2 regions of the Paraburkholderia sp. GAS38 genome follow, and region 2 is predicted to be linked to the other one. Evidence: riboswitches for the same ligand, from Rfam matches in the RefSeq annotation. Region 2 holds a riboswitch; the other holds the start of a gene.
What was found. A riboswitch is a leader RNA that binds a small molecule or an ion and turns the genes downstream of it on or off. The one in region 2 is predicted to bind cobalamin.
Positions count from the first base shown of each region.

Region 1 (14,749 bases), on a different contig from region 2:
GGCGGCAGCCAGACCGTCTCCAGCGGGGGTGTCGCGACCGGCACGGTACTGAATCCAGCCGGCGTACAGATTGTCTATTCGCGCGGCTCCACCCTCGGCACGGTGATCTCCGGCGGCACACAATACGTGTCGGCCGGAGGCACCGCGGTCAATACGATCGTCAATTCGGGCGGCAGCTTCGGCGTATCGAACGGCGGCCTTGCCGTCAATGCGGTGGTCAGTTCCGGCGGCCTGCAACGGGTGTATTCAGGCGGCAGTGCGTCCGGCACCACGGTTGCGGGCGGCAAGCAATATGTGTCGGCGGGCGGTTCGGCGTCGGGCACTACCGTGAACGGCGGCTTCCAGGTGGTCTATACGCGCGGCGCGGCCACCGGAACCGTGGTCAATATGAGCGGGAATCAGACGGTGTCCAGCGGCGGCAAAGCAGCCGGAGCGTCGATCAACAATGGCGGTACGCAATTCGTCTTGCTTGGCGGCTCCGCCGCAAATACCACGGTTGCAGCGGGCGGCACGATGGTGGTCAACGCCGGCGGCACCACCGCGAGCGGCACGGTCGCCGCACTGCCGGTCAGCGGCATTACGCTCGCCGGCACATTGAGTGTGATCGAGTCGCCGGGCGACGGTCTGAGGGGTGCAGCGGCGGCCACGCTCAATGGACTCGCCATCAACGGCGGCACCGTGACGCTCGGCGCGCCAGGCACGGGAGGCTACAAGACGTTGACTGTCAACGGTTTGTCCGGCAACGGCCAGTTCATGCTGAACACGAATATCGGCGCGATGCAGTCGGACCAGCTTGTGGTCAATCAGGGCTCGGGCAGGTTTGTTCTCTCGGTACACGACTCCAGCGTGACCGCGCCCACGGGTCCAGGCGAACGACTGTTGCTCGTCAACGCTACCAATAGCACCGCGACCTTTTCGCTTGCCGGCAGCACGATGGACGTGGGCGCCTACAAGTTCGGCCTGCAGGATTCCGGCAGCCAGTACTACCTGTACAACACCGGTCGCGAGAGCGACATCGCCTCCGTTGTGCAAGCCGCGGCCAGTGTGCCGACCATGTTGTGGTACCAGCAGCTCGAACAGACCTTCGCCCATCTGGCGGATTACCGCGACGGGGCGGCCGATGGTCAGTTCTGGGTACGCAGCTACGACGAACGCATGCGCACGAGCCCCGGCGACACGTCGACGACCACGGATTTCTACGGCGTGCAGGCAGGTCGCGACTGGCGAATCTCTAGCGCGCTGGGAGACTTTCACGTGGGCGCAACCGGTGGCTTCGCACAGGCGAGCGAGGACTTCGATCCGGTCGGCAACGGTACTGCGCGGCCATGGAACCTTGGAGCGTACGGCGGATTTAACGGCTTCGGCGGGATCTTTGCCGATGCCGTGGTGCGCTACCTGGGCATGAAGCAGGAGGCCAGCGTGAGCAGCGCGGCTAACCCGGCCAGTGCCGGCTACGATCTTTCGGGTTACTCAGCATCGATCGATGGCGGCAAGCGCTGGCAGCTCGGCAGCCACTGGTGGGTCGAGCCGCGCGTCGAGCTGACCTATCAGCGCAGCGGTAGCGTCGAGTATCAGACCACATTCGGCACGCTAGTCGGTCTGGAAGCGACCAACATGGTCATCGGCAGTGCCGGCGCAACCGTAGGCGCGTCGCTCGCAGTGGGGCAAATCACCCTCGTACCGTTCCTGAGCATCGCGGGCACCCATGTGTTCAATGGGAACGTGAGCGATACCGTCGGCGGCACGCTCCTCACCACCTCCGTACCGCAGACATGGGTGGTGGCCAACGCCGGCGTAAGCGCCGCGCTAAGCCGCCGCGTACGCGTGTACGGCGCCTTCGAATACGGCAAGGGGCGCGACTATACGCAACCGTGGGCAGTCACGGTCGGCCTGAGCTACGTCGACTAACGCGTGGTAAGAACGGGGCGGCGGGTTCGTCGCCGGAGAAACCAAGTCATGCTAATCGAAACTGAAGCCGAAGCCGAGGTCGTTGCCGTACCGGCCCCGTCCCTCTCCGCCACGCCTGACCACCCGGCAGCGGCCATGCCCGGCGCGCCTTCCATGGTCGATACCGGCCCTCCGTCATGCGCAGGACCATACGGCATCCGCTACGACTTCAACTACGGTTGCCGGGTACAGGTCCCCGCCGGCGACTGGCGTGTGCGTTTGAGCGATATCGAGGCAGACGTCGTATTGTTCGACGAGATCGTCAACGACGGCACGGTCAATAGCCTGAAAAAGTACTTCGTGCGCTTTCGCATTGAAGTATTCCGCGGCGACGAATGCGTGTTCGAACACGACTATGACGCAGCCGGACAGCAGGTTTACATGCGGCTACCGGTAGGCACCCTCGGCGACATCATTGCCTGGTTCCCGTATGTGGACGAATTTCGCAAGAAGCATCGCTGCAAGATGCTGGTCTCGATGGGCAAGGATATCTGGACGCTATTCGCAGCCTGCTATCCAGAACTTCACTATGTCGCGCCCGAAGATGAGAGCACATTGCGGCCGCAGTGCTATGCGAGCTACTTTCTGGGCATCTTTTTCCCATGCGACGACCGTACGCATCAACCGACCGACTTTCGCGTCAGCGGCTTGCAGAAAACGATCCCGTTCCTGCTCGGTCTCGCGCCGGTGGAGCGTCGTCCGCGCATCGCGATCGAGGATCCGACGCGGCGCATTACCGAACCCTATGTGGTGATTGCCGCGCAGTCTTCGTCGCAGTGCAAGTATTGGAATCATCCGACCGGCTGGTATGAGCTGATCAAGCAGCTCAAGGCGATGGGTTACCGCGTGCTGTGTATCGACCGGCAGCACGCGCACGGCGAGAAGCTGTTATGGAATCTGATCCCCTATGGAAGCGAAGACTTCACCGGCGATCTGCCCTTGCAGGAGCGCGTGAGCCTGCTGCATCACGCGGATTTCTTCATTGGCCTGTCGAGCGGCCTGTCCTGGCTCGCCTGGGCGCTGCACAAGCCGGTGGTGATGATCAGCGGCTTCACGCATCCGCACAACGAGTTCGAGACGGCCTATCGCGTGATCAACTTTCACGCCTGCAATAGTTGCTGGAACGACACGGGCGTCGAGTTCAACCACGGCGATTTCGCCTGGTGTCCACGTCATGCCGGCACTGAGCGGCAATTCGAGTGCTCGCGTCTGATCACACCGCGTCAGGTGATTCGAACCGTGGAAACGTTGATGACGGACCTTGATCTGGATCCACGCCGAGGACCGGAGCGCTCGCTTTAAAGGACCCGAGATGAGATTCAGGAAGCGCAACTGTGTCGTTGAAGCTGTCCAGTGGCATCAGCCCGGCGATCATCCTGCAGTCGAATGGCAAAACGCCGGGTGGTGCATGGCGACGCCGGACGGATGGCGCAAGGTTCTGCCAGGCGACTGGATCGTGACGGGCTGCGACGGATCGCTATACCCCATGAGGAATGAACTTTTCTGCAATCTGTATGAGCCGGTTGCGAGCGGCGTAGCGGGATGAGAAAACTCACGCAGGCGCGAACAATGTCGCGGCCCAATCCGCAAACACCCTTACCTTGGTGCTATACCTTCGGCTGGGCGGATACGCGATATAGACGTTGATTGGGTCCGGTCGCCAGTGCGTGAGAATGGGTACGAGCCGCTTTTGTTCGATGAACGGGCGAACCATGAAGTCCAATGTGTGGACGATCCCCAAGCCCGCCAGTGCCGTTGCAAGGTGGGCATTGCTCTCGCTCACCAGCACTTCATTGCGTATGTTTTCCAGGGTGATCGTCTCCTTGCCCCGGCAAAACATAACAGGCTGCGTCAGACCGGAACTTGCAGAAAAATACCCCACCACAGGCATGTTCTTATCCACGATGTCCTGCGGATGCTTCGGGGTGCCATACATCCTGAGATAGGCGGGACTCGCACAGGTGGTCCACGCAAGCGTGCCGATCGGATGCGTCACGAGGTCCGGGGCGTCGGCGGTACTTCGAATCGCACAGTCTATGTTCTCTGCGACAAGATCCACGGTACGGTCAGTGACGCTTAGCTGAATCTGTATGTCCGGATAACGGGTGCGAAATGCCGGCAATGCAGGAATGAGGATGCCGCTTGCGACCGACCCTCCCGTATCCACTCTCAGCACGCCACGCGGGCTCGCCTGCCCCCGACCGAGCGTGGCTTCGATGTCATCCAGGTCGCTGAGCATCTGCCGGGTGCGCTCATAGTAAGCGGCGCCATCGGTCGTCACGCTGACGCGCCGCGTATTTCGCTCCAGCAATTTCACGCCAAGATGCGCCTCCAGCGATTGGACCCATTTGCTCGCTGTGGCATTGGGGATGTTCAGAGAAAGCGCCGCCCGCCCGAAGCCGCCCGTCTCGACTACACGGACAAAGATACGGATTGCCTGCAAATGGTCCATCGATCAGCCTCGCCCATTATCCACATGCATGAATAGATAAACCACAATATACCGATTTATCTGCACGGGTGTTTAAACTAAGCTGAGGTCATTCATTCACGCAGGCAAGCCAAGGAGCCCTGAAATGCCCCCCTCTCTTTACGACAACATCCATTCGACCCGACATGCGGGAAAGGTAGCGCTTGTGACCGGCGGTAGCACCGGAATCGGTCTGGCGACGGCCAAGCGCCTGGCACGCGAAGGTGCGACGGTGTTCATTACCGGCAGACGCCAGGCGGAACTGGACGCGGCAGTCTCCGAGATCGGCCACGGGGCGCGTGCGATTCGCGGCGACATTTCGTCGGCTGCCGATCTTCAGACCATCGTCGACAAGGTGTCCGCGGAGCACGACCGGATCGACATTCTCTTTGCCAACGCCGGCGGCGGCGAATTCGTGCCGCTCGGCGAAATCACCGAAGCACAGTTCGACAAGTACTTTGGCATCAACGTGAAGGGCACCTTGCTGACCGTGCAGAGCGCATTGCCGCTCATGCGGCCAGGCAGCGCCATTGTGATTACCGGATCAATCGCGTCGATAAAAGGGACGCCGGCGTTCGGCGTCTACGCGGCCACCAAGGCGGCCCTGCGCTCCTTCGCGCGCACCTGGGCATCGGACCTCAAAGGGCGGGACATCCGCGTCAATGTGGTCGCGCCGGGTGTCGTGGTCACACCGGCATACAAGTCTGAACTCAAACTGAACGACGAACAGATTGAAGCGTATAGCAAGGAAGTCTCTGCAACGACGCCGCTTGGCCGGGTGGGTCAGGCCGACGAGATCGCCAAGGCCGTTTCCTTTCTCGCGTCCGACGGTGCCAGCTATATCACCGGGACAGAATTGTTCGTCGATGGTGGGCTCGCGCAGATCTGAACGACTGCGCCTCGACGGCTCAGGATAACGGGCAGGCTTTTTCTACTGTTCGCTCCGTGTATCGGAAGAGGCGCTCGGCGCAACGACGTCGTCCGCCTTTTCCTTCGCATCCGATTTCAGCGCCTTTGAAGCGTTCTTCGTGCCCTTCGAACGCGTCTGAAGTCGCTCTGCAACGAGCGCATGGAGCTTGCGCTTCACGCGCACGGCCTGAGCAAACAGCAAGGGCAGTTCGACGAGACGGCCACGCGCGCCAAGCACGATCAGGTGTTTCTCATGCCATGTCTGGCAGTTGGCCCAGCGCGCCTTGTAGTCGCCATGCAAGGGACGAAAGTCAAAATCGCGGCCATGCGCGTGCGACCACTCGACCACGAAGTCAACCAGCAAAGCGCCGACCGAGTAAGTGCCGAATGCCTCGTCATAGGTGGTGATGAAATACTCGACCGATTTCGAGCCGACCAGATTCACCGATGCCGCAACCGGAACCCCCTCCATCTTCACAAACGCGACGAACGGCGTCGCCGCCAGGTCCACCCGTTGCGCCAGGGCGATAAAGAAATCGCGCACCTGATTGTCCATCAGGTAGGGCGTAGCGACGCCGCGACTGATGGCCCATTTGCGTTTGTTGGCGAATAGCCATGTCAGCACGGTCTCGGCGTCGCCGGTCGTCTTGCTCCAGCCGCATTCGAGTGTGCCCTTCGCTTCGAGCCGCTTGCGGCTATAGCGCAGACTGGAGCGAAGCGACTTGGGCAGCGTCGCCATGAAATCGTCGTAGCGGGGAAAGTCATGCAGGCGAATCGAGTAGCCATCCAATCCGCGCCATCGTGCCGGTAGCCGCGCCAACACCCACGACTGCGGCATGCCTTCGAGCGATTTGTACAGGAGTCCGTCCTTTTGAACCATCCCCATCTCAAGGACGTCGGCATTCACATGCATCACCGCAGCGGTTGCCACAGCGTAAAGCTCGATGCTCGCGCTTCCCTTGAGAAGCGGACCACCGTATTCTTCGTCGCTGCCGCAGGTCAACGCCTTGGCGACGCGCAGCACACCTTTGCGGACGATCGAAACGGGCCATAAGGCCAGCAGTTCCCCATTGCGCCACACGAGCGCCACATTGACCACGCCACCCGCGACGATGACATGGGTCGCAGCAAGTTCGCAATACGGGAACATCAGACCTGCCGGGCAATTTTCGGCGGTAGCGGCGAGTGCGCTCCACGGCTGACGCAAAGCGCTAAACGCAGCCAGCGTGTCGATCACGATCACTTCTTGCCGAAGCGCAGCGCCCTCACCTGATTCGGACAGATCGCTCCCCGCGCCAGGAGCCCGATCGGTATTGACCTCGTCCATTGCCGCCATATGAGCGCCCTCTTCCGACGAAACACCCTGAACCACGCACTACGACTGCGCCGGCCACCATGCCCATCCGCGAGCCGAGCGCCGTATTTCGACCACCGAGAGCGGCGCGATCTCAATGTGAGCGAACGACACCGCCGGTGCGTTCAACGCATGCAGCAAAGCAGCCCGGATGACCGGGGCATGGGTGATAGCGACCACGCTCGCCGTCTCGTCCAACGCATCGAGCCAGCCGCCTACCCGCACAAGCACCTGCGCAAACGACTCGCCACCCTGCAGCGGCGCATCGGGATTGCGGCTCCACGCTGCAAGTTCGTGCGGCACGTCTTCCGCAAGCTCGGCGAGCCGCCGGCCGCACCACTCACCATAGTTCATGTCCGCCAATTCGGGCGTTACCTGCACCGCAAAACCGAGTGCCTCTGCCGTCTCGCGTGCGCAGGCCGCAGGACTGCTGAGTGCGATCGCAGCACCGAGCGAGGGCATGCGTTCGCGGCAGGCCCTGGCTTGCGCGATGCCGCGCGCGTCCAAAGGATCGTCAGCGGGAAATCGGCCCTGACGCATCGCAGCGGTCGCGGCGTGGCTGACGAGTAAAACACGTGTATCCATTCTGCCCTTTCAGTTGAAAACCCTGCCCACGATGCGTACGGCAACTTGCATTTGCCCAACCATTGAAAGCTTAGCGCGTAGAATACGCCTTAGCGCGGAGCACGGAAGCCGGTGCAAGCCCGGCGCGGTCGCGCCACTGTAAGCGGTTCATCGCTGAACCGAAAGCCAGACCCGAGCTCCGCGCAATTTCAGCCATCCAATTATCGGGGCGCGTAACCCCTGGAGAAAACCCATCATGACTGACGTTGTACTGCATCCGGCCGCCGAGCCAACCCCCATTCCCCTGCGTGAACTGCTGCCATGGATCGTCTTTGGCGGCTTGATCATGCTGCTCGCCATTTACTTCGTCGGCGCCGAAGAGGGTGCAACCTCGCTCGTCCCCGGCATGTACGTCCATGAATTCGTTCACGACGGCCGCCATCTGCTTGGCTTCCCCTGCCACTAACGCGGAGTCCATCATGGTCGGTAAATTGTTGGTACGCGGCATGCTCGCAGGCATCGCCGCAGGACTGCTCACGTTCAGTTTCGCCAAGCTAGTCGGCGAACCCCAGGTAGATCAGGCGATTTCCTTCGAGGAAAAGGCCGACGCGGCAAAGGGCGAAGCCCCTGAGCCGGAAATCGTCAGTCGCCACACGCAGGCAGGCCTGGGTCTGCTGACCGGTGTGGTGACGTTCAGCGCAGCGGTGGGCGGTCTGTTTGCCCTGACGTTCGCCTACGCGTTCGGCCGCGTCGGCAAACTGGGGGCGCGGCCCTTGTCTGCCTGGCTCGCCCTCGCGGCGTTCATCACGCTGGTGATCGTGCCGAACATCAAGTACCCGGCCAATCCCCCCTCGGTGGGTGACCCCGAGACGATCGGCATGCGGACGGGTCTGTTCTTCCTCATGATTGCGATTTCGATCGTCACCATGGTGTTTTCGCTCAAGGTGCGCAAGTACGCCATTGCCCGTCTGGGTCAATGGAATGCGTCGATCGTGGCGGGCGTCGTCTTCGTCGCGATCATCGGCGTCGTGCAGTTGAACCTGCCCGTGATCAACGAAGTGCCGGCGGCTTTCCCGGCGGTTCTGCTGTGGAAATTCCGGGTCGCGGCAATCGGCATGCAGGTGATCCTGTGGACCACCATCGGCCTGCTGTTCGGCGCGCTCGCCGAGCGCGTCCAACGCGCGGCATCGACGGGGCGGATCACCGGCAAGTCGGCTTACCTCTAAGGGGCGGCAACCGCTCGCGCGGTTGCGCCCTTCCACCTGCATCCGCAGACGTGTGCGGCATTCCGGCGAGGCCCGTCCCGTCGCGACAGGGCGCCTCAACAGGCACGCCGGAATGCGCCGTCGAAGCGGCGCGAATGCCTTAAGCGGACGCGCGCAGCTTCTTCGCAGCGGCCACCATGTTGGTCAGCGCCGGAATGACTTCTTCCCACTGGCGCGTCTTCAGGCCGCAGTCCGGATTCACCCACAGGCGTTGCGCCGGGATGCGTTCAGCCGCTTTCTTCATCAGTTGAACGATATGTTCTTCGCTCGGGATGTTCGGCGAATGAATGTCGTACACGCCCGGGCCGATTTCGTTCGGGTAGTTGAAGTTGTCGAATGCGTCGAGCAACTCCATATCCGAGCGCGAGGTCTCGATGGTGATGACGTCGGCGTCCATATCGGCGATGGACGCGATGATGTCGTTGAACTCCGAATAGCACATATGCGTGTGGATCTGCGTTTCGTCATCCACGCCGTTGGCGGTAATGCGGAACGAAGTCACGGCCCAGTCGAGGTATTCCCCCCACTGCGACTTGCGCAGCGGCAGGCCTTCGCGCAGCGCGGCTTCGTCGATCTGGATCACGCGCACGCCGGCCTTTTCGAGGTCCAGCACTTCTTCGCGGATCGCCAGTGCGAGCTGATAGCACGATACCGAACGCGGCTGGTCGTCGCGCACGAAGGACCAGTTCAGGATCGTCACCGGGCCGGTCAGCATGCCCTTCATCGGCTTGCTCGTGAGCGACTGGGCGTACTTGATCCATTCGACCGTCATCGCTTTCGGGCGGCTGATGTCGCCGAACAGAACAGGCGGCTTCACGCACCGCGAACCATACGACTGCACCCAACCAAACTGGCTGAACGCGTAACCATCGAGCTGCTCGCCGAAGTATTCGACCATGTCGTTACGCTCGGCTTCGCCGTGCACCAGCACGTCCAGACCCAGCGCTTCCTGCTCGCACACGCTGCGTTCGATCTCGGCGCGCATCGCGGCCTGATAGCCGGCTTCATCCAGCGCACCGCTCTTGAACTGGCTGCGCGCATGACGGATCGTGCCGGTCTGCGGGAACGATCCGATGGTCGTGGTTGGATACGGCGGCAGCTTCAACAGCGCAGCCTGCTTGTCGGCACGCGCCGGGTAGGGGTTCTTGCGCTGACCAAGGGCCGGGCTGATCTCGGCGAGGGCGGCCTTGACTGCCGGGTTATTGACGCGCGGCGACGCACGACGTGCAGCGATTGCGGCGCTGTTCGCAGCCAGTTCCGCCTTGACGGCGTCGCGGCCCTCGTTCAGCGCGGCGGCTAGCACCTTCAGTTCGTCCAGTTTCTGCAGCGCGAATGCGAGCCACGAGCGGACTTCCGTATCCAGATTCTGTTCGCTTTCGAGGTCCACCGGCACGTGCAGCAGCGAGCACGACGGTGCGATCCACAGACGCTCGCCCAGTTGCTGCGCGACCGGCTCGAGCCAATCGAGTACGCTCGCCAGATCCGTCTTCCAGATGTTGCGGCCGTTGATCACGCCCAGCGACAGCACGCTATCCTTCGGCAATTGCGCAATCACCGCCTCCACTTCGGCGCGGGCGTTGATCGCATCCAGATGCAGGCCCTGCACCGGCAGTTTGCAAGCCAGTGGCAGGTTGCCGAGCAATTGGCCGAAGTACGTCGCCAGCAATAGCTTGACCTTGCCGTTCGACAACGCTTCGTACGCCGTAACATACGCCTGCTGCCATTGTGCGGACAATTCGGTGACGAGGTTCGGCTCGTCGATCTGCACCCATTCCACGCCTTGCGCCGCGAGCGTAGCCAACAGTTCCGCATAGACCGGCAGCAGACGCGGCAGCAGAGCCAGCTTGTCGGAGTCGTCCTTGGTCTTGCCGAGCGCCAGATACGTCACCGGGCCGACAATCACCGGCTTGACCTTGAGGCCTTGCGCCTTGGCCTCAGCCAGTTGTTCGAGCAGGCGCGACGGGTCGAGCTTGAATTCGGTGCCTGCGCTGAATTCGGGGACGATGTAGTGATAGTTGGTATCGAACCACTTGGTCATCTCGCCGGCCGCGACGCCGCCGCAGCATGCGCTATGGTCTTCGGCACCCTTGGCCGAGCGGCCACGGGCGACGCGGAAAGAGTTGTCGAGGGCGTCGCCATGAAAGCCCTGCACGCGCTCCGGCAGATTGCCCAGCGTGAAGCTCATGTCCAGCACCTGGTCGTAGAAGGCGAAATCGCCTACTGCAGCCAGCCCCAGGTCAGCCTGGTGCGCCCAGTGACGCTGGCGCAACTGGGCGCCCAGCGCTTTCAGTTCGCCGAGCGAGGACTCGCCTTTCCAGTAGGACTCGAGTGCGAACTTCAGTTCGCGCTTCGCGCCGATGCGGGGAAAACCCAGATTATGTGTCGTTGCCATCGTGTCGCCTTGGTTCGATCAGGTTGCAGATGCGTGGATCGTAGCGAAGGCGGCATATGAAGTAAAATGGTGATAATTCAACGAACCATTAATTTTGTTCATACATCATCATGCTTGAGAGAATTCATCTGGCCATCGTCCAGGCGGTGGACAAGCACGGCTCGCTCACCGCAGCGGCGGATATCCTGTGCGTGACGCAATCCGCCCTCAGCCACTCCATGAAGAAACTGGAGCAGCAACTGGGCACGGACATCTGGTTGCGCGAGGGGCGCAGCCTGCGCCTGACCCAGGCCGGTCAATATCTGCTGGCCGTAGCGGGCCGCGTGCTGCCGCAACTCGATCTCGCCGAGGAACGCCTGGGCCAATACGCGCAGGGCGAGCGTGGCGCGCTGCGCATCGGCATGGAATGCCATCCCTGCTACCAGTGGTTGCTCAAGGTGGTTTCGCCCTATCTCGCGCGCTGGCCGGACGTGGATGTCGACGTCAAGCAGAAATTCCAGTTCGGCGGCATTGGCGCGCTGTTCGGCTATGAGATCGACCTGCTCGTGACGCCGGATCCGCTCTACAAACCAGGCTTGCGCTTCGAACCCGTGTTCGACTACGAGCAGGTGCTGGTGGTCAACCGCGAGCACCCGCTGGCCGGGGCCGACTATGTGAAGCCCGCGCAATTGACGAGTGAGGTGCTGGTCACGTACCCGGTGGAAATCGACAGGCTCGATATCTACAATCAGTTTCTGATGCCGGCCGGTGTCACGCCCCGGCGCCACAAGGTGATCGAGACCACCGACATCATGCTGCAGATGGTGGCAAGCGGCAGAGGCGTCGCGGCGCTGCCGCGCTGGCTGGTGGAAGAGTATGCCGACAAGATGAACGTGGTGCCGGTACGCCTGGGGCGCAAGGGCATCGCCAAGCAGATCTTCCTCGGCGCCCGCGAAACCGATACTGACGTCGACTACCTCAAGGCCTTCGTCGAACTGGCGCGCATGCCGGCGGCGGCATAGGGCGCCGCGACACGGCGCTATACCGCGACGTAGCGCTCGCGCCTCCCTGTTGTTCCTTGCGGCATTCTATTTCGACGTGGCCCGATGAGCGGACAACGCGCCGCCCAGTTCTTCGTCGGTCAGTGCGGGGGCCGTGGTGAACGAAAACAGATCGCCCCATTGAAGCACCCATGCGGCCAGTCCACTGGCATCCGTTGTTTCGACAATCGCGACGCCGCTCAATTCGCCGATCGCATGCCAGCGTCCTAGCAGTTGCACATTCTCCGGCGGACGGCCACCGGTTGCCATGAAACGCTCGATTGCGGGTTGCTGCGTCGGCGGCAGGCCCTTCCATTGAACAATGAACTTCATTTCAGCCTCCAGAACGGAGATTGAGGACGCCGGCTCGTGGCGGCCCAGCATCACCGCTCACACCGCCGCCTCGTGACGCTTCGACGACTCTTTGCCAGGGGGTGTTGCTTCGTTCACGTGATCGGCATGAGGCTGCGGAGCGCATGAATCATCATAGGTGGCCTCGCGCAACGGGGACTTCCTAAATACAGCCGCGAATAGCCAAGTGTTAAAGCAACGCCGCCATCCTTATCGTCTGAACATAGCTTGGCGTCGCGGAGCGCCAGGATAGTCTGGAGACCGAACATCCTGGCGAGCCGTCGCGTGCAGACAAGTCGTGGACACTGTCCGGGGCACCGGTGCACTGCGTGTACTATTCGATTTGAACGCAGCGGATGATCGCTACCTATGCAGCAACATCCACAGTGTCATTGCAGCTCGTCGCGAAAGCGGTCCAGGGAGACGATGGAATGCGCGTACTGATCGTCGATGATCACGAGCTGTTCAGGGCCGGATTGGCGCTTTTACTAAGAGAGCTGTATCCGGGCATCGAGTTGTTGCACGCGAGTACGCTGTCGCAAGGCTTGCATCACGCGCGCGGCGAACTCCTGAACATCGTTTTTCTCGATCTCGATCTTCCCGATGGTCACGGTTGCGAGGCGCTTGCCGAACTGAAGGAGTCGCGACCGTCGTTACCGGTGATCGTGATATCGGCTGACGAGAGCATGGAAACCATTAGTCGATGCATCGAACTCCGTGCCATGGGATACGTGCCCAAGTCGTCACCTCCTGAAGCGCTTCATGCAGCGATAAGCGCGGTACTTGTCGGAGGTGTGTTCCTGCCCGCCTCCAGCATCGCGAGGTTCAGGCACGACATCGGCACAAGCGAAACGCCGGCAAATGAACCAGGGCACGAGCGGCCCGGCGGCAGTTCGGAAATAAGCAACGCAGCCGGGCTAGGACTCACGCCGAGAGAGTTCGAAACGTTGACGTGGCTGGTGCGCGGACTGCCATCCAAGGCCATTGCCTTGAAGATGGGACTCGAGGACGTCACGGTACGGAAATACGTCAGTCATCTGCTTGCGCACTTCAATCTGCGGCGCCGTACGGAACTCATCGTCATGCTGGCCGATAGAGGGATCAAACTCGGCGTCCCGCCAGTCACGGATCCCGAGCATGATCGAAGCCTGTCGGCTGTTGCGCGGCAACGAACCGACTGACTTCCGCAAGCGTACTCTCCGGCGCGGAAGACTTTCGCAACAGCACGAACGGCTCGGGAAAATCGCGAAGTGCGTGAGGCGACACCAGTTCGCCCGTGATGAACGCAACGGGAAGCACGCCTGCCCAGGCGAAATGCTGCCTGATCCGTTCGGCGACCTCGATGCCGGTCGGCCCGTCGCGCAGTCTGATATCGGTGACGATGATGTCGGGTGCGCGGCCGTCGTCGGCGAGAATCGCTTCGAATCCCGCCATCGACTCGGCGGTATCCACCAGTGCGCCAGCACTGAGGAACAACCGGCGCAGGCCCTCGAGAACGGCCGGTTCGTCGTCGCAAAGCAGGATGTACTTGTCCTTGAGGATCGACGTGAACGCGTCGTTGCTCCGATTGTCTGTCTCGACGACAGGTGTAATTTCCGATATCGGAGCGTACATGGAAAAGCGCGACCCGCGCCCTTCGACCGACCAGAAACGCATGCTGTGCTTCGGCAGAATCCCGACAACCCGATGGACGATAGACAACCCGAGTCCCAGGCCCTTCGAGCGATCGCGACCCGGGTTGCTGATCTGGTAGTACTCGGCGAATATCGCATCCCGATGCTCGGCCGAGATACCGACGCCTGTGTCCCATACGTCGATGCGAAGCCGTTCTCCGATCTCCACCCAGCCGATTACAACGCCTCCCGCAGCGGTGTTCTTGATCGCGTTCGATACAAGATTGGACAATGCCCGCTTGAACAAGGCGCGGTCGCTGTCGATGGGCGGCGGCCGCCGCTGCCGCACGCTGCTTCTGAATTCGATGCCCCGCGACCTCGCCGGTTCAAGGTATTGCTCGAAAACTTCCGTCAGCAGATCCTGCGTATCGACCGGCGCCAGGTGCGGGACGTATGAGCCTAATTCACTGTAGTCCTGGATATCCTTGAACATGTCGAGAATGTCGCGTGCCGTTTCTTCGATGACATCGAGATCATGGCTTGCGGCGTGTTCGTCTTCGAGTTTTATCCGCGCGCTACGGATGAAAAGATTTATCGCGGCGAGGGGCTGCTGGATATCGTGGTAGGCCGATGAAAAGAACCGCTCCTTCTCTTTGACGAGTTCTCTCATGCGTTCGTTTTGTTGCCTGACCACGCGGGACGCGGCGTCGACGCGCGCCTTGGCTGCGTGCAAGGTGCGCCGGAATATAAATTCGCGCCGGGCAGCGCGTTCAAACTGAATGCTGACAACCGTGCCGACGATATACATCATCGGCACCATACGTCCACGGGTAATCCAGTCGTCCCACTGCGTGGCAGCGCTGCC
Region 1 is NZ_JBNDJO010000007.1:161,978-176,726, reverse strand. It holds gene P3T42_RS18505 (autotransporter outer membrane beta-barrel domain-containing protein) at 1-1,908, shown strand, start outside; gene P3T42_RS18500 (autotransporter strand-loop-strand O-heptosyltransferase) at 1,957-3,249, shown strand; gene P3T42_RS18495 (LysR family transcriptional regulator) at 3,500-4,399, opposite strand; gene P3T42_RS18490 (SDR family NAD(P)-dependent oxidoreductase) at 4,524-5,306, shown strand; gene P3T42_RS18485 (GNAT family N-acetyltransferase) at 5,349-6,653, opposite strand; gene P3T42_RS18480 (histidine phosphatase family protein) at 6,702-7,265, opposite strand; cobalamin riboswitch at 7,329-7,460, shown strand; gene P3T42_RS18475 (CbtB domain-containing protein) at 7,501-7,710, shown strand; gene P3T42_RS18470 (CbtA family protein) at 7,724-8,470, shown strand; gene metE (5-methyltetrahydropteroyltriglutamate--homocysteine S-methyltransferase) at 8,610-10,901, opposite strand; gene P3T42_RS18460 (LysR family transcriptional regulator) at 11,012-11,902, shown strand; gene P3T42_RS18455 (DUF3303 domain-containing protein) at 11,969-12,253, opposite strand; gene P3T42_RS18450 (response regulator transcription factor) at 12,703-13,452, shown strand; gene P3T42_RS18445 (hybrid sensor histidine kinase/response regulator) at 13,394-14,749, opposite strand, start outside.
Region 1: it holds a riboswitch for cobalamin, as region 2 does, so the genes downstream of both, P3T42_RS18475 (CbtB domain-containing protein) here and P3T42_RS07675 (TonB-dependent receptor domain-containing protein) in region 2, are expected to answer to the same signal.

Region 2 (14,749 bases):
GATTCCGGGCGGCACGCGCACGCCGATCTGGACGCGCGGCGCGAGAACGGGCGCAACCATCGACGGGACCGAGCAAGCGCTTGCAGCAGGCATTCCGCTCGCGCGTTTCGCCACGCCGGAAGAAGTGGCCAAAGCCGTGCTGTTCCTCGCGTCGGATGACGCCTCGGGCACCACTGCGGCGGAAATCGTGGTCGACGGCGGCACGACGGGTGCACCGTGGGGCGCGCCGCTGTTTCGTAAGGGGTAAGGAGAGGGCCCGAGGCCCGCTTTCCTGATGCAGTGCCGTCGACGGCCGTGCGCCCGAATCCGCGTACGCGATTCGGGCGTTAGCCTTAGCGGCGCTTCATCAACCAGATAAAAAAGATCCCGCCAATTGCAGCCGTCGCCACGCCGATCGGCAAGTCTTCGGGCGCAATGAGCGTGCGGGCCGCCACATCCACCCAGATCAGGAAGATCGCGCCGGACAGCGCGGTCACCGGCAACAGGCGCCGGTGATCGGTGCCGACGAAGCGGCGTGCGATATGCGGAATCATCAAGCCGACAAAGCCGATCGACCCGCTCGTCGCGACCATGACGCCGGTCATCAGGGACGCCACCACGAACACCTGAACACGCAGCGCAGAGACGTTGATGCCCAGGGTCGACGCGGTCTGGTCGCCCGCCATCACGGCGTTCAACGAACGCGCCGTTGCGCTCAGCATCACGAATCCGCCTGTGAGGACCACGGCAGGGATCACGAGCAGATTCCAGCGCGCGAGGCCAAGACCGCCGAGCATCCAGAACAGTACGGATGACGAAGCACGGTGGTCGCCCATAAAGAGCATCAGGTTCGCCATTGCCATCACAAAGAACGACACCGCGACGCCCGACAGCAGCAAGCGGTCCGAATTGAGGCGGCCATGCCGCATGGCCACCGCGATGACGACAAACATCGCCAGCAAGGCGCCGACAAACGCGGCAATCGGCAGCGTCGCGATGCCGATGGTCTCGCCCAGAAACAGGATGACGGTCACGGCACCGAGCGTCGCGCCCGAGGTCACCCCGAGCAGATGAGGATCGGCCAGCGAATTGCGGGTCACGGCCTGCAGGACCGCACCCACCAGCGCCAACCCGGCCCCCACCAGTCCGCCGAGAATGATGCGCGGAAAGCGGATCAGCCAGACGATGCTGTCCTGTCCGGTGGACCATGTTCCAGCGCGCTCGCGTCCCGTGACCAGTCCCAGCAAATGGCTGCACAGAATCCGCCACGTCACCGACGGCGCGATCCGCACCGGCCCGATGCCGATCGACACGACCGCGGATACGGCGAGCAATGCCAGCAGGCAAACCACCAACACGTTCACGCCGTAACGCCGCTCGCCCGCAGCAATCCACGCACGTCGTGGCGCCGCCCCGTCGTGCGCTGCTCCGCTCACGCTGTCATTGCGTCGGATAGACATCGGTATGGGCCGCCGTGATTACTGGAATGCAGCCGGATGCAGTCCCTTCGCGATCGTCGCGATGGCACGCACGTTGGCGACGCCGGGCGTCGCGTCGTCATACGGAAGGACGATGAAACGGTTGTTCTTCACCGCATCCATCTGGTTCAGCGCGGGGTTGTTGCGCAGGAAGGCTTCCTTTTGCGCCGCGGTGACGCTGCCGTAATCGACAATCACAATCGCTTGCGGATTGCGCGCCACCACCGTCTCCCAGTTCACCCGTGTCCAGCTATCGTCGAGATCGTCCATCACGTTACGACCGCCCGCAGCGGCAATCAACGCGGTGGGAATCGCTTCTCGGCCCGCCGTAAAGGGACGATCCTCGCCGCTATCGTAGACGAACACGCTGACCGGCTTGCCGTCGCCGGCCGCTTTCGACGAGAGGGCCTGGATCTTCGTCTGCATATCCTTGATGAGCGTATCGGCGCGGTTCTCGACGTCGAAGATCTTGCCGAGATTCGCCAGGTCGTGATACACGTCGCCGAGCGAGGCAGGCGGGCGCTTCATCACATGAGCGCACGACTCCGTCAATTCGTAGACCTTGATACCGAGCGGCGCCAGCGTCGCAGGCGTGAGATCGCCGCCCACCTTCATGCCGTAGTTCCAGCCCGCGAAATAGAAGTCGGCGTTCGCGCCGACCAGCGTCTCGACCGACGGATACTCTTTCGAAAGCTCCGGCAACGTGCCGAGCGCCTGCTTGAGTTCCGCCGTGCCCGTGTTCCAGCCGCTCACGCCGGTATAGCCGACCATGCGGTCTTTCAGGCCGAGCGCGATCATCATGCCGGTCAGATTCACGTCGTTACTGATGGCACGCTGCGGTGGCCCTGCGAACGTGACGTCGCGGTTGCAACTGCGGATCGTCACGGGGTAGGTCGTCGCCGAAGCGGTGGACAGCGTGGCGGCGGCCAGCAGGCTGGTCACGATCGCGCCGCTCAGGCAGCGGGACATAAAACGCTTAGGCACGGGTTGTTTCTCCATGTGTGAGTAAGGTAATGCGCGGATAGCCGGACACGGGATGCGCATCGACAATCGCGGCCACCCCGAATACGTCGGCGAGCAAGGATTCGGTGATCACTTCGTGAGGCCTGCCATGTGCGACGATTTCGCCGTGGTGGATAACGTACAACCGGTCGCAATAGGCTGCGGCCAGATTCAGGTCGTGAATCGTCGCCAGCGTCGTCATGCCCATGCGGCGCAACAGCGAAAGCAATTCGATCTGATGCTGCAGATCGAGGTGATTGGTCGGCTCGTCGAGAATCAGCAAGCTGGGCTGCTGGGCGAGCGCCCGCGCCAACAACACGCGCTGCTTTTCGCCGCCGGAGAGCGTGTCGAAGTGCCGCTCTCTCATGGCAGACATGCCCACCTTTTCAAGCGCGGCATCGACGATGGCGGCATCTTCCGGCGTATCGCCGCCAAACAGCCTCTTATGCGGCGTACGCCCCATATAGACCACGTCGAGCACGGTCAGGCCGAAATCCTCGGGGAATTCCTGCAAGACGACCGCAGCGCGCAAGGCGAGCCACTTCGCCGGCTTCTTCCAGATGTCGTTACCATCAAGCTGGATCGTCCCGGCGAGCGGCGTGTTGAAGCGGAAGGCGCAACGCAACACGCTGCTCTTGCCGCTGCCGTTCGGTCCGACCAGGCCGACGAACTCGCCCGGTTTTGCAGCGAGCGTGACCGCCCGAAGAATCCTGGCTGCGCGCTCGCCCTCGGCGCCGGGCGACCAGTCGATTTCCGACACCTGCAATAGCGACATGCCTGATTCTCCGGGACACAAAATAGCCCACTTAGAACGTGTAGGAAACCTTACCAAACGCCGTCCGGCCCAACGAGTTGTAGCCGTATGCCGTCACGTACTGGCGGTTAAACAGGTTCGACAGATTCGCAGACAGCGTGAGGTGCGAATTGACCTTGTACGCGGCACGCAGTCCGACCGTGGTGTACGACGGCAGATAGATCGAGTTCGCCTGGTCGTCGAACGTCGAGCCGCCGTAAAGCAGCGTGACCCCCGTGCTAAGCGCGTGCAGGTGGAACTCGTCCCACGTGTGATCGAGATTCAGGCTGACGGTTTGACGCGGGCGGCGGTTCAGCCAGGTCTGGTCCGTGACGTCCTGCGGATTCAGAATGCCGATCGCAAGACTGATGGGCGTCGAGTTGCCGAGCGTGCCCTTGTACGAGAGATCGATACCTTGAATGTGCGCCCGGCCCACGTTCACCGGCAGAAAGGTCACCGAGTCGTACGTAATGAGGTTGTGGACGCGCGTGTCGTACACCGCGGCCGTGAAGGTGCCGAACGAGGTGGCGGCATCCAGCGCGGCTTCGACCGTATCGCTGCGCTCGGGCAGCAGGTTCGGATTCGCGTAACCCGGATAGTACAGATCGTCGAACGTCGGCAGACGGAATGCATTGCCATACGAAAGCCGCGCCGTATAAACCGGCGTGATCGCATAGGCCACCGCGACATTGCCGGTATTGACCGACTGGCCTTCGACAATCTCGTGGCGTCCAGCGAGGAACACCGTCAAGTCACCCAGCGTGGCCGATTGATGCAGCGACACGGCCGAGTCGTTGCGAGTCGGCACGCCCGAGGGAATGTCGATGGGCAGGAAGGCTTGCTCGCGCGAAAAATCGTACGCGAGTTTCGTCTCGCCGGACAGCGGCAGATTGAACAGCTTGAGACCGCGCTCCTGATGCGTCAGCGAAGTCGACGTGCTCAGGCGCGTCGAGTCGATTTCGTCAGTCGGGATACCGGGCGTGTTCGAGTACAGGAACTGCCGGTCGTTGGCGTAGCCGAAGGACTGGTCGAACTGCGTGGACGGCGTGATGTCCAGGTGGAACGCTACACCCGTCGTCAGTTGATGATCGAGTTGCCGGTCGTCGCCGCCCGCATTGTCGTACGAGAGGTCGGACTTGTGGTACAGCGCAAACGTGGAGATCGACCAGTTGTCGTGCGCGTAGCCGAGGCGTGCGTCGATGTTCTGCGCATGGTACGGGTTACGGCCATCTTCGTGGCCATAGGCCCAGGGCTCGGTCGCGTCGATGCCCGCAGTGTTGTAGTCGTGCAGGCCCAGCGAATAGGTCAGCCCCGACAACGCGGCGAGGGGTCCGGTGGACGGAATGCTGCCCGACGTGCGGATCTGCGTATCGAAGGTCTTGTTCGAGCCGCCGCCTGCGGAAACCGTGGTCTGGTTCGGTTGATTCGAAGCGTGATTGGTGAACAACTGCACGACACCGCCCATCGCATCCGCGCCGAACGATGCGGCCGCCGGGCCCGAGATGACTTCGACGCGATCGAACGCGGCGGTCGGCAGATCGGCCCACTCGGCCTGGCCGGTAGTGGCGGAGCCGACCCGGACGCCATCGATAAACACCGCGACCTGATTCGCCGACGAACCGCGGATACTGACGCCAGCAGAAGAACCGGGGCCGCCGTTTTGCGAAATCGTCACGCCGGGCAGCGTGGCGAGCGCTTGCGTGATGCTGGGGTCGATCGGCGACAGACGATCCAGATCCGCGCGGGTGAGCACCTGCGTCGAGGCGTAGCGTTGATCGAACGATTGCGGCAAGTGCTGGGTGTCGCCGGTCACTAGAATGTTCGGCAGCGTGGTGGTGGCCGGAGACTGCTGGTCCGCCTGCGGCAACGACGAATCGTCCGCGGCATAGGCCATCTGGCACGTCGAGACGGTCAGCGCAGACGTGATGATGAAACGACGGAACTTCATAAGGGACATCCTGATTATTAGAAGACTGGATGACATGCAGCACGCGCGGACGCGGTCATTCGGTGTCCGATCCAGGCCATGGCGAAACGCATGCCTCATGAAGGGAAGCGCAGTACGGTCAGGCCATGGTGGAGGCGACGCAATCGCGCGCTTAACGCGCCTCAGCGGCGCGGCTGTTCATGCGCCGAAGCAAGCGTCGACAGACAGGCGCGACGAATATTCGCCACAGGCCGCGAAGCGGGACAGTCAAAGGAATACGGATCTGGCGGTGAGTCCAGATTGCAGGCGAAGTCGGCCATGCGGATAGCTCCTGGGGATTACGCGCCCCAAAGTCGGAAGAGGGATACGACGCCGAGGTCTGACTTCCGGTTCAGGCTGAACCGGTCACAGTGGCGCGACCGCGCTGGAGTTTCACCAGCTTCCACGAGTCGTATGCGCGGCATTTTACGTGCGAATCAATGCCGCCTGGATAAATTCCGGGCCGGCGTTGGATGGATGAGACATGACAGGACGAAGCTCATGCCGGTCTGCGTGACAATGGATATCGCTGCATCGAAAGAAGCCGCGCGAGCGAGGGCGCTTGAACTGCTATGCTTGCCAGTCTGAGAAACTGGATGACCCATGCTTAGATTCGACAATCTGTGCAAACGCTACGGCGAGCGCACTGTCTTTCAGGGACTGCATTTCAGCGCCAGCGCCGGGTGCGTTGCCTTGAACGACGAAAGCGGTAGCGGCAAGTCGACGCTGCTAGGCGTCCTCGCCGGCGAGATCGAAGCGGACGCGGGCGAGGTCTGGCTCGGCGGCCATTCGCTGCGCAGCGCGCCGCTCGCGGCGAAGTCCGCCCTCACCTACGTGCCCGAAGACTGCCTGACGTATCCGCTCGAGACGGGTCGAGATTTTCTCGAACGCGTAGCCACGCAAAGAAAAGCGGTGCTAGAGAATCGCACGCTGGAGCTGGCCGAACGCTTCGGCCTCGCGCCTCATCTCGAGAAACGCTTCGAGCAGATGTCGTTCGGCACGCGCAAGAAAATGTTCCTGACGGCGGCATCGATCGGGGCACCTACCGTCCTGATTGCGGACGAACCGGGTGGTGGCCTCGATGCCGCCGCGCGCGCTGTCCTGATCGATCTGTTCAAACAGTTGGGCCAGGACCGGGTGGTTTTCTTCACCAGCTACGATGCGGCCTTGACGCAGGCGTGCGAAGCGAAAGCGATCAGCTTCGCGGATCTCGCCAGGCGCGCCTGACGAAGACTCTCTCGCCGTTCGCTCGAACGAACATGCGCGAACCCGCAGCCCGCCATCGTACGCATCAAGGATGCAGCGATAGCCCCTTGACCGCCTTGTCGACCATCTTCCTCGGCCCGCGCAGCGCAATGCCGACCAGCTCGGGTTGATCGACGGATTCGGCATGGAACGCGGCGCGATTGTCGTCGTCGTTGCCGGTGGAGAACATCGCCTTCACGTAGACCGCAATGGTCAGCTCGCGTTGCTGGCCCTGCTGAAACGCTCGCAGAAGCCCCGACGCGTCGCCGCCATAGATCATCATGGGCTGCCCAAGCAAGGCGGCGTATTGCCGTCCGTTCGCGTCCTCGTAGGGTTTCCCGATCGCTTCGGGCGCTGCCGCCGCCATGCCGGTGGCAAGAAAAGCGGTGACGTTCAGCTTCTGCCACGAGGCCAGGTCGTCACGCACCACCAGCGCAACCTTCGTATCGAACTCCATTCCTTCCATTCCTTTGCCGTATCACGTTGACTCATCCCCTGAACGATGCCCGCGGGACAATGAGACCTGCCGAAGCCGTGCTACGCTGACTTCGCGGCACGAATCCCGTCAGACCTTCTCAGCAAGACTAAACGTGGCTTGACGCCAAGTCTGGAAGATTTGTGCAGCGTTTGCCGTAGTGCGCAGGGGTCAGCCCGTAGGCGCGACGAAACCACCGCCCCAGGTGACTCTGATCGGCAAAGCACAGCGCGTGTGCGACCTCGGCCGGCGCCATGCCGCGTGCAAGCCACTGGCGTGCTTTGGTCAGCCGCAACTGGATCAGATAGGCATGCGGTGCAAGCCCGAAACTGGCCTTGAACGCACGCGAGAGACGAAAGCGGTCCACCCCGCAGGCCGCCGCCAGATCGTCGAGGCCGATGTCGTCGTACAGACGCGCGTGCAGATAGTCACGTGCACGTTGTGCGACCGGTGGGATGCAGGGATCGCCCTCATGACGCACACGCCAGCCGAGATGGCGGCTCAGGTGTTCAAGCAGGCTGTCGGTGGCCGCCTGCTGGACGAGGCGAGTCTCTTCGTTACGCAACACGCGAAACAGTGTCGCGATCGACGCGACGAGTCCCATGTCGTCGCTCAAGGTTGCGGGGAATTGCGGCTGCCCCGTCGCGGGCACGGCCTCCGACCATGCTCTCAGCTCGCGTGTGAGCCAATCGGGCTGCAGGTACAGCATCGAATAGGTGAAGCCGCCTTCCGCCGGAGCGTGGCCGTCGTGGATATCGCCCGGCTCCAGCATGAGCACGTGGCCCGGCGTGCTTTGCACGCGCGCGCGGCGGCAATCGAACTGCTGCACGCCTTGCTCGGTGAAACCGATGAGGTACGCGTCATGCCAGTGCGGATCGTAGGCATGCCCTTCGAAATGCGCACGCAACGTTTCTATCCCGGTGCGTTCGTGCTGGTGTAGATCGACCCAGTTGTGTACAGGCATGGGACGTCACTCCCGGCGGCCCGGCCAGCGGTCCTGAACATAGCGCGCCCAGCTCCGCCACGGCGGATCAGCGAACAGGATCAGCGCCCCGAGTGCAAGCAAACCGCAGAACAGGAACGTGCCTCGATAGCCGACCCCGGCGACCAGCAAGCCCGACAGCACGCCCGACAGAATCGAGCCGACCCGGGCCGAGTTGAAGAACAGCGCGGTGGCCTGGCCGGGCGAGCGCGGCATCAGGTCCTGCACATAGGTCATGCCGAGGCACGAGGTCACCGCGACCACGAACGCGTTGAGCGCCTGCATCGGAATCAGGAACGACACCGAACCGACCGCGGCCACGCAGATGAAATACAGCATATGCACGCCGGCGCACGCAGCGAGCCAGCGCAGCTTGTTCAGCGAGGAACCGCGCGCGCCCAGCGCCAGCATCATCGGAATTTCGAGGAAAGCGCCGAGGCCGAGCATGATCGAGACGTCGATGCGGGTGCCGTGCAGACCGTGGACGACGTAAAGCGGCAGCACGATCATCGTCGCGTTGGCGGCGAGGCCGATCAGTGTCAGCGCCAGCACCGAGCGCCAGATGACGCGCGCCGGCGCAACCGGATGGACGAAATCCGGCTCGACCGGCGTCTCGGGTTCGACGGTGGTGACTTCGAGCGACGAGGCCGGGTCGCCGGGGACATGGTCCGGCACGCCGGGCACGTCGCCATCCGCGGCCTCGGGCATGCGCCAGATGATGGCGCCGCACGCGACAAAGCACGCCGCCGCGAACAGAAACAGGCCGTAAAAGCCGATCCCGGCGAGCACCAGCGCGCCCACCGAAGGCCCGAACACCCACGCCACCGAAAGCACCGTGCGCAGCGTCGCCGTGGCAAAGGTCCGCTCGGACTCGCTCGTCACCGGCAACGCGGCGCGGCCGAACGAGAACACCAGCGACAGCGCCGAGCCGCCCGCGCCGAGGAAGGCAATCCCAATGATGAGGAGCGCGCGGTAGTCGCGCACGAAACACAACAGCAGGAAACCCAATGCCGCCGCGCCCAGCGCCGCCAGCAGCAGTGTGCGGTGATGCCCGTGGCGATCGGACCATTTGCCGGCCCAGCCGCTCGCCGCCACCCCGCTCGCCGCAATCAGCGTCATGAACAGGCCGAGCCTGAGCGGCGTCATCCCGGCTCGCTCCACGCCGAACAGCGACAGGTACGGCGCGGTGAACGACATGGCAACCCCCAGCATCAGGGTCGCGCCCGCCAGCGACATGAAGGACGGGATGCGCGTGAGACTGACGAGCCGGGAGTAGTTCATCGATGACGCGAAGTAATGCTGACTGCATGCGTCATCGCGGCGAATCCGCTCAGTGCGCGCAGCTGGCTAACGGCAATGCGCGTGCACCGACAGCCCCAAAAAGTAGCCGGTACGACGCACGGGGGAACCCGCAGTATGCCAAAGCTTGCTGGATCGTGTTAGCACGTTGGCTGTCGACGTCAGTGCATTTCGATCCATGCCGCCACGTCGGACGGCCCGGTTTCGCGGCCGCCCAGCACGAAACGCGCGCCCTCCGGGGCCGGCACGCGCCATGCGGTGTCCCCGTAATTAAAGGCGAAACGCAGGTTGCCGAGACGGCGCAAGCGGCCGCCCTCCGGCAGCGTCAGCACCTCGATGCCGGCGTCGTGTACGCAGCGTTCCAGCACGGCACGCTGCAACGCCGGATCGAAACAGGCCGTCGTCATGCGAACCCGGCCGGCCTGCACGACAGCCGGCACGCCGTCGTCGAACACCGCCGTGACGTCGACACCGGGCCCCGGCTCAACGTGGTCGCGCCAGCTTCGGCCCTCGCCTCGTACGCCGTCGAACGTCGCCGCCGGCCGCAGTGACGGGCGCAGCGATTCGCTTTGCGACACCCGCACGTTCAGAACGGCCTGCAGCGGGCCCGGAGGAAGCGTGGCGGGGATCGTGAAGTCCGCGGTCTTCGAGCCGGTCCTCGGCCCGAATAGCCAATGTGCCTGGCCAGCCTGGATCTGCGCAACCAGCGCGTCCGGCACGACCGGCAACGACGGCGCGACCACCAGCCGGTAGCCGCTCAGATCGGCGGTCGCCGGCAGCAGATCCACGTCCACGCCCATCTCGCGCAGGCACGAGTACCACTCGAAGACGAGGCGTTGATAATCGAAATCGGCGCCGTGGCGCTGGATCTGCACGATCCAGTCCGCGGGATAGTCGAACAGCATAGCCACGCGGGCCTGCGTGACCTGGGCCGTGGCGGCCGGGTCGAAGGTCGGATCGAAGGTCGGATCGAAGCTTGCCAGTTCACGCGCCACCTGGGCGATCTCGTGGCCGCCGGCGGTGAGCTTGTCGTCCGGCGCGTTGATGCCCGAATGCATCTGCTCCTGCGCGAAAGGCGCCTGGCGCCAGCGGAAATACGACACCAGTTCGGCACCGTGCGCGAACGCCTCCCACGTCCAGAGACGCGCCATGCCCGCCTTCGGCACCGGGTTGTACGGCGCCCAGTTGACCGGCCCGACCTGCTGTTCCATCACCCACATGCGCCCCTTGCCGACGCCGCGATACAGATCGTGATTGAAGGCCGGAATGTCCGGATGCCCCGTGCGTGCCCAGCGGTGCTTGTCGGCGTCGTCGAACCACAGCACCTCCGTGCGCGGCAGCGGATAACTGTCCCACGCGGCGACATCCAGCCCGCTTTCGGCGAATTCGTAGTGATCGAAGCTCGTGAAAAAGCCCATGAAGTTGTGCAGCAGGTCGCGCCCCGGCGCATGCTCGCGAATCAGTTCGCCCTGCAAGCCATGGAAGCTCGCCACCTCGCTCGACATGAAACGCCGGAAGTCGAGCCAGTGGCTCGGATTCGCGTCGGTGGGCGTGCGGTTCGGCAGACCGATCTCTGCGAAGCTGCGGTACTCCATGCTCCAGAACACGTTGCCCCACGCTGCGTTCAAGCGCTCCACTTCGCCGTAGCGCGCCGCGAGCCATCCGCCGAAACGCCGGCGGGCGGCCTCCGTGTAGCTCGGCGCGGTGTCATGGCAAGCCAGTTCGTTATCGGTCTGCCATGCGATCACCGCGGGATGCGTGCCGTAGCGCCGCACCATCTGCGTCACGATGCGCGCGCAGTGCTCGCGGTAGATCTCGCTCGAGATATCGTAGTGCCGCCGCGAGCCGAAATTGAGCGTGATGCCGTCCTTGTTGACCGGCAAGATCTCGGGGTGCAGGTCGACCAGCCACCTGGGCGGTGTCGCCGTCGGCGTGCCGAGGATGACCTTCAGACCGTGCGTGGCGAGCACCTCGATGGCGCGATCGAGCCACGCCCATTCGTAGCGCCCCGCTTCGGGCTCCATCCTGCTCCACGCGAATTCGCCGATCCGTACGCGGCTGATGCCCAGTTCCGCCATCCGGCGCGCATCGCTTTCCCATTGATGCTGCGGCCATTGCTCGGGGTAATAGCAGACTCCTAGATGCATGGTGCTCCCGCTAGATGTTGTGATCGTAGTGACCGTTGCGCTCGCAACGGTCGCGGCCCGCGCGGCTATCCCTTGGTGGCGCCGAACGTGAGTCCGGTCACAAAGTGCTTCTGCATGGCAAAGAACATCGCGACCGACGGCAGCGCGGCCAGCACCGAGCCTGCGGACACGAGATTCCACGAGGTCGTCCACTGGCCCTTGAGCGCCGCGACGCCCACAGTGATAGGCGCTGCGTCATCGCCTTGCGTGAGACAGAGCGCCCAGAAATAGTCGTTCCACACAAACGTGAAGACGAGGATGCCGAGTGCCGCAAGTGCGGGCCGTACCAGCGGCAGCACGATGCGCGTGTAGATCGCCCACTCGCTCGCACCCTCTACGCGCGCGGCTTCGATCAGTTCGTACGGCAACGCGCGGATGAAGTTACGCAAAAACAGCGTGCAAAAGCCGGTCTGAAAAGCCGTGTGAAACAGCACCAGTCCTAACACCGTGTTGTACAGGCCGAGCGCCAGTGTCAGTTGCCGGACCGGAATCATCAGGATCTGCACCGGCACGAAGTTGCCCGCCACGAAGATAGCCAGCAGCAGCAAATTGCCGCGAAAACGGTAGTTCGCCAGCGCGTGTCCCGCCATCGAGGCCAGAAAGATCGACACCGCCACCGACGGCACCGTGATCAGCACGCTGTTCCAGAAGTAGTGGAGCATCGGCGTTTGCGTGAGCGCCGTGCCGTAGTTTTCGACCAGCGCGAAGTGTTCGGGCCAGCCCCAGTAATTGCCTGCCGAGAGTTCGTCGCTGGAGCGGATCGACGTCACCAGCACCGCGAGCAACGGCAACAGCCACAGCAGCAACGCGCACGGCAACGAGAGCTTGTAGAGCAGGCGGCTGCCTGGGCGCCAGCGGGAAACGGGCATCGGATACATGTCGGTTCCTCAGGTTTCGCTGCGCACGAGACGCCGCAATTGCCACACGATGAAGATCAGCATGATCATGAACAGCACCACCGCGATCGCTGCTGAGTAGCCTTCGCGGTAGTACTTGATCGCCTGGTCGTACATGAAATAGGCGAGCACCGTGGAGCTGTCGAAGGGGCCGCCGCCGCTCATCACCGAGATCAGATCGAAGCTGCGCAGCGCGCCGATCACCGTCAGCACCACGGCCATGAACGTGGCGGGCCGCAGTTGCGGCAGGATCACGTGCCATAGCAGCTTCAAGCCCTCGGCGCCCTCCATGCGGGCCGCTTCGATCACTTCGCTGTTGATGCCCGTGAGCCCGGTCAGGTAGAGAATCATGCAGAACGGAATCTGCGGCCATAGCGCGGCGAAAATGATGCCGTAGGTCACGTAACGCGGATCGCCCAGCACCGGCACGCCGTGTCCGACGATCAGCTTCAGCAAGCCGAAGGTCGGATCGTAGAACCAGCCGAACACCAGCCCCACCACCACGCCCGGCAACACGAACGGCGCGAAGAACAGCGATTTCACCAGCCGGATGCCGCGCACGCTCTGGTTCAGATACAGCGCGAGCGCGAGACCGCAGGGTGGCGCGAGCAGAAACAGCACGAGCCAGATGACGTTGTTTTTCAGCGCCGTATAGAACGTGTCGGAATGCAGCAGTTCGCGGTAGTTGTCGAGTCCCGCGAACACGCGCGGCGTCATGCCGTCCCAGTTATAGAAGCTCAGCACGATGCTGCTGATCACCGGGTAGATCACATAGACCGCAAACAGCAGGCCGCCCGGCAACAGGAACAGCAAGGCCGCGCGATTGCGCCGGCGGCTGAGCGGCGCGGGCGCCTTGCGGCGCTCGCGGCTGACGGGCACGGCTTTGTCGGACAGGGTGGTGGACACGTTCGCCTACTTCTTGTAGATCCGCTGGCGGAACTGTTCGAGGTGGTTCAGGATCTGGTCGATCTGGCCAGGGTCGCTATAGAACTGCTGCATGCCCTTCATGCCTTCGTCGGCCATTTCCTTGGTCATGTCGCGGTCGTAGAACTGCGCGACACCGCCAGGGGTGCTCGAGAGGATCTGGAAGCCGATCTTCGAGATCGGATCCTGCGGCTCCGGCGCCTGGTTGTTCGACGGCAACTGACCCCAGCCCTTCGCCAGTTCGCCGTTGATCTGCGGTTGCGCCATGAACGCGAGCAGGCGGTGCGCGTCCTTCCTGTTGGTGGCCTTTGCGGGGATCATCAGGATGTTGACCGGACCGTCTTCGGCCATCGGCACGGCCGCGTCGATCACCGGGAAGCGGAAGTAACTCATCTTGTCGCGCGTGGCTTCCGGCAAGCCCGCCGCGAAGAACGTCCCCATCAGCATCATCGCGGCCTGGCCGTTGACGAGCAGCGGGCTCACCGAATCGACGTCATACGAGAGCGCGTTGTCGACGAAGTACTTGTCGTCGATCAGCGTCTTCCACGTCGCATAGACCTTGCGCACGCGCGGGTCGGTGTAGGCGATCTCGCCCGCCATCAGTTGCTCGTGAAACGCGTAGCCGTTGATGCGCAGGTCGAGATAGTCGAACCACGCTGCCAGTGTCCACGAATCCTTGGCCGGCACGGCGATCGGCGCAATGCCCGCCGCCTTCAGCTTCTTGCAGTCGGCGAGGAACTCGTCCCACGTCTTGGGTTCGCCGGCAATGCCTGCTTTCTCGAACAGGTCCTTGCGATAGAAGAAGCCGTACGAGTCGTAGCCGAGCGGCGCGGCGTATTGCTTGCCGGCGTAGGTGGAAGGCGGTTTGACCGCGGCGTAGGTCTGGTTCCAGCCGTCCTTCTGCCAGTCGGCGCTCAGATCATCCAGCAGGCCGCGCCTCGCGAAATAAGCCATGCGCTCGCCGTTGTGCCAGCTCAGCACATCAGGCGGATCCGTCGCGAGCCAGCCGGACATCTGCACCTTGTAGGCCTCCTCACCGACGTAGGTCACTTTCAGGTCGACGTCGGGATTGGCCTTCTCGAACTGATCGAAAGCGCTTTGCCACACCGCGCGCTGATTGCCGCGTGCGGATACCGTAACCCTCAGCGTCGCGGCGTCCGCATAGCTTGCAGCGGTCATCGCAAGACACGCGATACCCGCCAGCAAAAACTTCCCAGCTTTGAATTTCATGGTTGTCTCCAATATTCAATTTATGGTGGCTGTTTCCGGGCCGCGGCTCGCAGAATTTAAGCGCTTAAATTTTTCGGCGTAAAAATCGCTCTTTGAATTAACATGTGTTCCTCCTGTGTCTGAACGTGAAAGTAGCCGAGCTGTTCCGGACACGCAACCCTTACGACAACGTCTCAACATATGGGCGAAACGCTCCTCAAGCGGCCATACGCCACAGCTCGCCGCTCGTTTACCCTCGCTGCGGTGCGCCATTCATGGTGACGCTCGCTGAAGTCGCGCAACGCGCCCAGGTCA
Region 2 is NZ_JBNDJO010000003.1:7,735-22,483, reverse strand. It holds gene P3T42_RS07695 (SDR family NAD(P)-dependent oxidoreductase) at 1-247, shown strand, start outside; gene P3T42_RS07690 (FecCD family ABC transporter permease) at 333-1,439, opposite strand; gene P3T42_RS07685 (ABC transporter substrate-binding protein) at 1,458-2,456, opposite strand; gene P3T42_RS07680 (ABC transporter ATP-binding protein) at 2,434-3,234, opposite strand; gene P3T42_RS07675 (TonB-dependent receptor domain-containing protein) at 3,266-5,200, opposite strand; adenosylcobalamin (AdoCbl) riboswitch at 5,503-5,651, opposite strand; gene P3T42_RS07670 (ABC transporter ATP-binding protein) at 5,822-6,445, shown strand; gene P3T42_RS07665 (DUF2000 domain-containing protein) at 6,510-6,920, opposite strand; gene P3T42_RS07660 (AraC family transcriptional regulator) at 7,048-7,902, opposite strand; gene P3T42_RS07655 (sugar efflux transporter) at 7,909-9,201, opposite strand; gene P3T42_RS07650 (beta-galactosidase) at 9,381-11,366, opposite strand; gene P3T42_RS07645 (carbohydrate ABC transporter permease) at 11,432-12,283, opposite strand; gene P3T42_RS07640 (carbohydrate ABC transporter permease) at 12,293-13,207, opposite strand; gene P3T42_RS07635 (ABC transporter substrate-binding protein) at 13,214-14,455, opposite strand; gene P3T42_RS07630 (LacI family DNA-binding transcriptional regulator) at 14,710-14,749, shown strand, end outside.